3 regions of the Streptomyces sp. NBC_00358 genome follow, and region 2 is predicted to be linked to each of the others. Evidence: riboswitches for the same ligand, from Rfam matches in the RefSeq annotation. Region 2 holds a riboswitch; each other region holds the start of a gene.

Region 1 (2,254 bases), 2.9 Mb from region 2:
GCCGCACCAGCCACGGCAGCAGTCCCCACAGGGCCACGCAGACGGCCAGGGTGCCCGCGCCCGCCGCGATGCCCGCGCCGCGCCCCAGCACCACGTCCACGACGAGCAGCACCGAACCCGTCAACGCCAGCATCAGGACGCACAGGCCGACGGTGGCCAGCCGCGAGGAGACCTGCACGATGGTCGCTTTGGCGTGCCGCTGGAACAGCGACCGGTGCAGCGCCGCGGGGGCCGTGAAAAGGGCGGCGGCCAGCACCGACAGCAGCAACGTCACCACGTAGGTCGCACGCTGCACGGTGTCCAGGGAGGGGAAGCGCTGGGTGAAGGCGAGCGTCAGCAGGAAGGCGAAGAGGATCTGCACCCCCGTCTGGGTGACGCGCAACTCCTGGAGCAGCTCGGCGAAGTTGCGGTCCGCCCGTTCGAGGGGTGTCTCGTCGCGGCCGGACGTCCGCGTCTCCTGGGGAGGGTCGCTTCGCGCGGACGTCTCGTTCCGGGGCGTGCGGGCCGGGTCGGCGGTCATGGGGAATGAGTAACCACTCCGGCCCGTCTCGCACACGCCTCACACGCCGCGTGTCCCCGGGGCGGCGGTACGCGCCGCGTACCGCCGCCCCGGGGACAGGATCAGCTGACCCTGCCGTACCAGACGCTCCTCGTCCAGATCTTCTGGAGCTTCACCACTTCCCCGGTCTTCGGGGAGTGCCAGATCTTTCCCTTCCCGGCGTAGATGCCGACGTGGTACACGTTCCGGCCCGAGTGGAAGAACACGAGGTCACCGGCCTTGCGGTGCGAGGCCGAGACATGGTGCGTCTTGTTGTACTGCGCCGCGGCCGTACGAGGCAGCTTCTTGCCCGCCTTCTTGTACGAATAGAGCGTGAGCCCGGAGCAGTCGAAGCGGTGCGGTCCCGTGGCGCCCCACTGGTAGGGGGAGCCGTGCTTCGACGCCGCGACCTGGAGTGCCCTCGTCGCAAGGGTGGCCGCCTCGGCGTCGGGTGCGACGCCGGGGACCACGAGGCTGCCGCCCACGGCGGCAAGAGTGAGCGCCGAGGCCGTACCGGCCCGGGTCCACAGCGACGGGACACGATTGAGCGCAGTCATGCGCAACCCTTCGTCAGCCGCCTGTGAAGGATGACCTGTCGGATTCGGGCTGGCGAAGTTGCCCGGCCGCAGCTGCGGCTTCACCCCAAGGACCGCCCGGAACCGTTCCGGCGACCCGTCTAGCTGGGTCCTCCACTCCTGCCGATGCACATCTGTCGACCGGTCATCCGGGCGGCGGCAGGACTCGGCGTCCGCCCGGACCGCCCCGCCGCTGTGGCGGGGGCTTGTCGTCGGAAGGGATCTTCACTCATGAGTGGCGGAAATACCGAGCGGAACCGGCGTTTTGTGGGCTTACTCACCACTCACCCGTTCGGGTGGACACCCCTCTGTTCGAGGGGGTGTTGGAGACATCGACGACGCCCGCACCTGCGGCTAAGGGCTTCATCCCGCCTTTCTGGTCGGCGTGTTGCGCAACTCGGAGGGGTCGCAGAAAGGATCGTTCAATACGCCATCGGGGGGTACACCATCCGGTCCGTTTGAGTCCCGGACCGGACACCGCGGGGCGGCGGCGTGTACCGGCTCGAAAGTGTGGGTGCGTCAACTGCCGGACTCGGGCGGCACGGTGACCCGGGCCGCGCGCCGCTCACCGTCCAGAACCCGCAGGGCCTGAGCCAGCGTCGGGGCGTGCATCTCGCTCTCGCCCCGTTGGTGCATCAGAGTGAGCGCGTCCCGCAGGGCCGCGGCCTTGACGACCAGTGCCTGAGCCGCCCTCAGGCCGCGATAGGTGTCCCCGGGGCGGGACGGGTTGATCCGGCCGAGCAGGTCGACCACGTCGAGGTAGCGGTCGATCAGCTCGGCCTCGGCGCGGGTCAGCGCGGGCAGCGGCGGGAGGTCCGGGATCATCGGCCGCTCACCTCGCGCCGCGCGTCTCGAACGAGGTCCTGCGGCTCGGGCCGATCCGGTCGATCAGCCCATAGGCCAGCGCCGCCGGAGCGTCGAAGATCTTGTCCCGTTCGATGTCCGCTGCGACCTGCCCCGGGCTCTGTCCCGTATGCCGTACGAGCAGGTCCTCAAGCGTCTCGCGGGTACGCAGCAACTCCCCGGCCTGGATGACCAGGTCGCTCGTCCGCCCCTGGAGCGGCTCGTGGGCCGACGGCTGGTGGAGCAGGACGCGCGCTCCCGGCAGCGCGAGCCGCTTGCCCGGCGTGCCGCCGGCCAG
Region 2 (2,254 bases):
GCGGCGACGAACGGCTCGCCTCCGTCCGGGAGATCGCCGAGTACGCGCAGCGCGCCGTGCTGCCCGAGCCCGAGGCGCGGATCGACGGCCTCGATGTCGCGGCCCGGTACGAGGCGGCACAGGAGGACGCGTTCATCGGCGGGGACCTGTACGCGGTCCAGGACTCCCCGCACGGCGTGCGGCTGATCGTCGGGGACGTACGGGGGAAGGGGATGACCGCCGTGGCCGCCGTCGCCGTGGTGGTCGGCGCGTTCCGGGAGGCCGCGGAGCAGGAGGCGACCCTGGAGGGGGTCGCCCGGCGCCTGGAGCGGGCGCTGACCCGGCCGGGCACCCTGCACGAGAGCCCTGACGCGTTCGAGGAGTTCACCACCGCCGTCCTCGCGGAGATCCCGCACGACGAGGACGTCGTCCGCGTCGTCAACCGCGGTCATCCGCCACCCCTGGTCCTGCGTCCCGACGGCACGCTCGTCACCCTCGCCGCCGAGCCCTTCGCGCTGCCGCTCGGGATGGGCGAGCTGGGCACCTGGCCCGACCGGGCGATACAGGACCGCTTTCCGCGCGGGGCGACGCTGTTCCTGTACACCGACGGGCTGTCCGAGGCCCGCGATGAGCACGGGAGGTTCTACGATCCGGCCGCGTGGCTGGCCGGACGGGTCTTCCCCGGCCCCGACGCGCTGCTGACCGGCCTCGCCGAGGCGGTCCGCCGGCACACCGGCGGCGCCCTCACGGACGACATGGCGCTGCTGGCCGTCCGGCGCATCTGAGCGATGTGTTCGCCGACGGGCCCCGCGGCGCCCGGGCGGCCTTTCCGGTCCTGCGCGCACCGCCTTTCACGGCATCCGCGCAAGGCCTTGTGCGGCTCCGTCACGAACGGTGACCGGCCGGTCCCCCTCCGCATGACGTCTGACATGCCATCAGGTGAACCCGTGTCGACAGGGCGTGGCCAACTCGCCCGTTTTTCATCGCTCATGACCTCAAAGTCCCGGCCAAGAGCCGTTAATGATCAGTCGGAACATCTTGGAATCCGGTGCCTGAGTCTATTAACGTTCGATAACGCAGTGCGGTCGTCCCAGCCGTCACAAGAGACGGCTCCGTGCGCACGCGCCGAATCCCGCAAGGGAACCGGGGACCCATCACGTGGGGTGAATCGAACGTATTCCGCTGTGGAAGCAGTGGTCGTACGCGCGTAGGAGACCTTCCTTCTCCGAACCCGTCAGCTAACCCGGTAGGCGGCAAGGAAGGAAAGGAGCGCGCCCACGTGGCGTCCAACCCGCCTGCTCAGCCAACCTCGTTCCCGCCGAACGACACGCAGACCTTCGGCTACGGCAAGGACGAGGGACCCTGGGAGGAGTGGAACCCCACCGAGGATTCCGTTCTGCCGAATCGCGGCCGGCACCGCACGGGCAAGCAGCGCGGCGGAGGACTCGCCCGCAGCTCCACCGTCCTCGGCGTCGGTGTCATAGCCGCGGTCGGCGGGGGTGGCATCGCCAGCGCCGCGCCGGGCAATGCCCCCGTCTCGATCTCGCTGCCCGACCTGTCGTCGGTCACCCACTCCGCCGAAGCCCTGATCTCGCACGGCGGATCCAGCACCCCCAAGGGCTCCACGACTCCGCTCACCAGCGTCGGCCTGACCAGCGCCGACGCGGCGCAGGGCGCCACGGACGCCGGTTCGGCGCTGCGCGCCCGCATCATGCAGCAGGCCCAGTCGCAGCAGGCCCACGCCGACAGCACCACGCATCAGGCCGCCCTGACCGCCGCCGTGAAGAAGAACGCGGACGACGCCGAGGCCAAGGCCGACGCCGTGAAGAAGAAGGCGCTGGAGACGGCCAAGGCGAAGGCCGAGACCGAGCGCCTCGCCGAGCTCGCCAAGAGCTACACGCTGCCGACCTCGTCGTACACCCTGACCTCCCGCTTCGGTGAGGCCGGGGCCCTGTGGTCCTCCGGGTACCACACGGGACTCGACTTCGCGGCGCCCACCGGCACGCTCATCAAGGCGATCCACAGCGCCACCGTCACCGAGGCTGGCTGGGCCGGATCGTACGGCTACCGCACGATCCTCACCCTCGACGACGGTACGGAGCTCTGGTTCTGCCACCAGTCGTCGATCAGCGTCCATGTGGGCCAGAAGGTCGCCACCGGCGATGTCATCGGGCGGGTGGGCGCGACGGGCAACGTCACCGGGCCGCACCTGCACCTCGAAGTGCACCTCGGCGGCGCCGCCACCGCCAGCGACCCGATGCCCTGGCTCCAGGCC
Region 3 (2,254 bases), 2.3 Mb from region 2:
TGGGTTCCGCGACGCACGCCCCCGCGTGCCGGCGGGTCACGACGAAGCCCTCGGCCTCCAGGGTGCGCAGCGCCTCGCGCACGGGGACACGCGAGACGCCGTAGCGCCGCGCGAGCAGTTCCTCGGTGAGCCGGCCGCCGCGCTCGTAGACACCCGCGACGATGTCGTCACGGATCGCCGTGCATACCGAGTGCGCCGGAATACGCATGACCGACCTCCGCTTTAATCCCCGCGAAACGCCATCGATTGACGCTTGTTCAGTGACTCTATTGCAGGAAGCCTGAATTTCCGATGGCAGGCCTGAATCCATGGATATTTTTTGGACATACGGCCTCCGGAAACGATGATGCCCCGGCTCGGTGAGCCGGGGCATCGAAAGCGGCGAAGAAGCCGCGAAGCGGTCGTCAGACGTTGACGCCGTGCGAACGCAGGTACGCGACCGGGTCGATGTCCGAGCCGTACTCGGCGGTCGTACGGGCCTCGAAGTGAAGGTGCGGTCCGGTCGTGTTGCCGGTGGCCCCGGAGAGGCCGATCTGCTGCCCCGGGGTGACCGTCTGCCCCACGGACACACCGATGGACGACAGGTGGCCGTACATGGTGTACGTGCCGTCGTGCATCTTGATCACGACTTGATTGCCGTAGGCACCGCCCCAGCCGGTCGTGACGACCGTGCCGGAGCCGACGGCGTGGACCGAGGTGCCGGAGGCGGCGTGGAAGTCGACGCCGGTGTGGCTGCCGGAGGACCAGAGGCTGCTGCTCGCCTGGTACCCGGTGGAGATGTACGAACCGGTGATCGGGATGACGAAGGTGTTCAGGCGCTTGCGCTCGGCCTCGCGGGCGGCGCGCTCCTTGGTCTCACGCAGCTTCGCGGCCTGCTCGGCGGCGTGCTTGCGCGCGGTCTGCTCGGCCTGCTTGCGCGCTGCGGCCTCGTCGGCGGCGCGCTGCTGCGCGAAGGCCTGGGCGTCGACCTGGTCGGCGACCGAGTCGCCGAGGGTGACGGCCTGGGTCAGCCCGGTCTGCTCCACGGGGGACTCCGCGGCGAACGCGGGGGAGCCCAGAGTTCCGATCACACCGGTGGTGGTGAGCGCCGCGACCCCGACGGCGGTCTTGGTGGTGCTGTGCACCCGGCTCGGACGACGATGCTTGCCGGTGCCACAGGAGAACGCCATGTAGGGGCTGGTCCTTTCCTTCCCTCTCGCCTACCGGGTTAGCTGACGGGTTCGGAGCAGGAAGGTCTCCTACGGGCTCCCTCCGGGGAGGGCGTCCGATTCACCCCAGGGACTACGTGTGGGTCCCCGGCTCCCCTGGCTCGCGCCATGGGGACTCGGCGATGACTGTCCGGTTGCCGCGGGCGCGGCGCACTACGTGACGAACAGACGGACCGACGCTAAGCGGGACGTCTTTCGAACAACAAACGGATCACGGTTTTTGTAGCGCATCCCACAGAGCAGAAGGGCAACCTCCGTACCAATACGGACATCTTGGGGGCGTTGTCCGCGAAAAAGAGGGCCCTGATGACTCTTCAGTCACCAGGGCCCCTCGGCCGCGCGAGCTCTACTCGGCGGCCACCACGCTGACTTCACCGATTCCGAGAGCCTTGACGGGCTCCGCGATCTGCGCCGCGTCGCCCACCAGAACGGTCACCAGACGGTCCACCGGGAAGGCGCTCACGGCCGCCGCGGTGGCCTCCACGGTTCCTGTGGCGGCGAGTTGCTGATACAGCGTCGCCTGGTAGTCGTCCGGCAGGTGCTGCTCGACCTGGTCCGCGAGTGTGCTCGCGACGGCCGCGGCCGTCTCGAACTTGAGGGGCGCCACGCCCACCAGGTTCTGCACGGCGATGTCACGCTCGGCGTCGGTCAGTCCCTCGGCCGCGAGGGTGCGCAGCACCTTCCACAGGTCGTCGAGCGCGGGACCGGTGTTCGGGGTGTCCACGGAGCCGCTGATGGCGAGCATCGCGACGCCCGTGCCGTCCGGCGCGGAGCGCAGGACCTGGCCGAACGCCCTCACGCCGTAGGTGTAGCCCTTCTCCTCGCGCAGGACGCGGTCCAGGCGCGAGGTGAGGGTGCCGCCGAGGCAGTACGTGCCGAGTACCTGGGCGGGCCACACACGGTCGTGCCGGTCGGCGCCGACCCGGCCGATGAGCAACTGCGTCTGGACGGCGCCGGGGCGGTCGACGATGATCACGCGGCCGGTGTCGTCGGCGGTCACCGGCGGCACGGGACGGGGCTCGGCCGACGAACCGGTCCAGGAGCCG

The links. Region 2 has a riboswitch for cyclic di-AMP ahead of OHT01_RS21150 (M23 family metallopeptidase). Riboswitches for the same ligand answer to the same signal wherever they lie in the genome.
Region 1: another riboswitch for cyclic di-AMP. It lies ahead of OHT01_RS33785 (C40 family peptidase); the one in region 2 lies ahead of OHT01_RS21150 (M23 family metallopeptidase).
Region 3: another riboswitch for cyclic di-AMP. It lies ahead of OHT01_RS11160 (M23 family metallopeptidase); the one in region 2 lies ahead of OHT01_RS21150 (M23 family metallopeptidase).

What each region holds. Positions count from the first base shown of each region.
Region 1 is NZ_CP107976.1:7,900,317-7,902,570, forward strand. Features, by position in the region: gene OHT01_RS33780 (DUF6328 family protein) at 1-520, opposite strand, end outside; gene OHT01_RS33785 (C40 family peptidase) at 622-1,095, opposite strand; cyclic di-AMP (ydaO/yuaA leader) riboswitch at 1,099-1,263, opposite strand; gene OHT01_RS33790 (hypothetical protein) at 1,633-1,938, opposite strand; gene OHT01_RS33795 (ATP-dependent Clp protease proteolytic subunit) at 1,946-2,254, opposite strand, start outside.
Region 2 is NZ_CP107976.1:4,991,501-4,993,754, forward strand. Features, by position in the region: gene OHT01_RS21145 (PP2C family protein-serine/threonine phosphatase) at 1-764, shown strand, start outside; cyclic di-AMP (ydaO/yuaA leader) riboswitch at 1,093-1,247, shown strand; gene OHT01_RS21150 (M23 family metallopeptidase) at 1,259-2,254, shown strand, end outside.
Region 3 is NZ_CP107976.1:2,702,471-2,704,724, forward strand. Features, by position in the region: gene OHT01_RS11155 (GntR family transcriptional regulator) at 1-208, opposite strand, end outside; gene OHT01_RS11160 (M23 family metallopeptidase) at 405-1,169, opposite strand; cyclic di-AMP (ydaO/yuaA leader) riboswitch at 1,182-1,340, opposite strand; gene OHT01_RS11165 (M16 family metallopeptidase) at 1,555-2,254, opposite strand, start outside.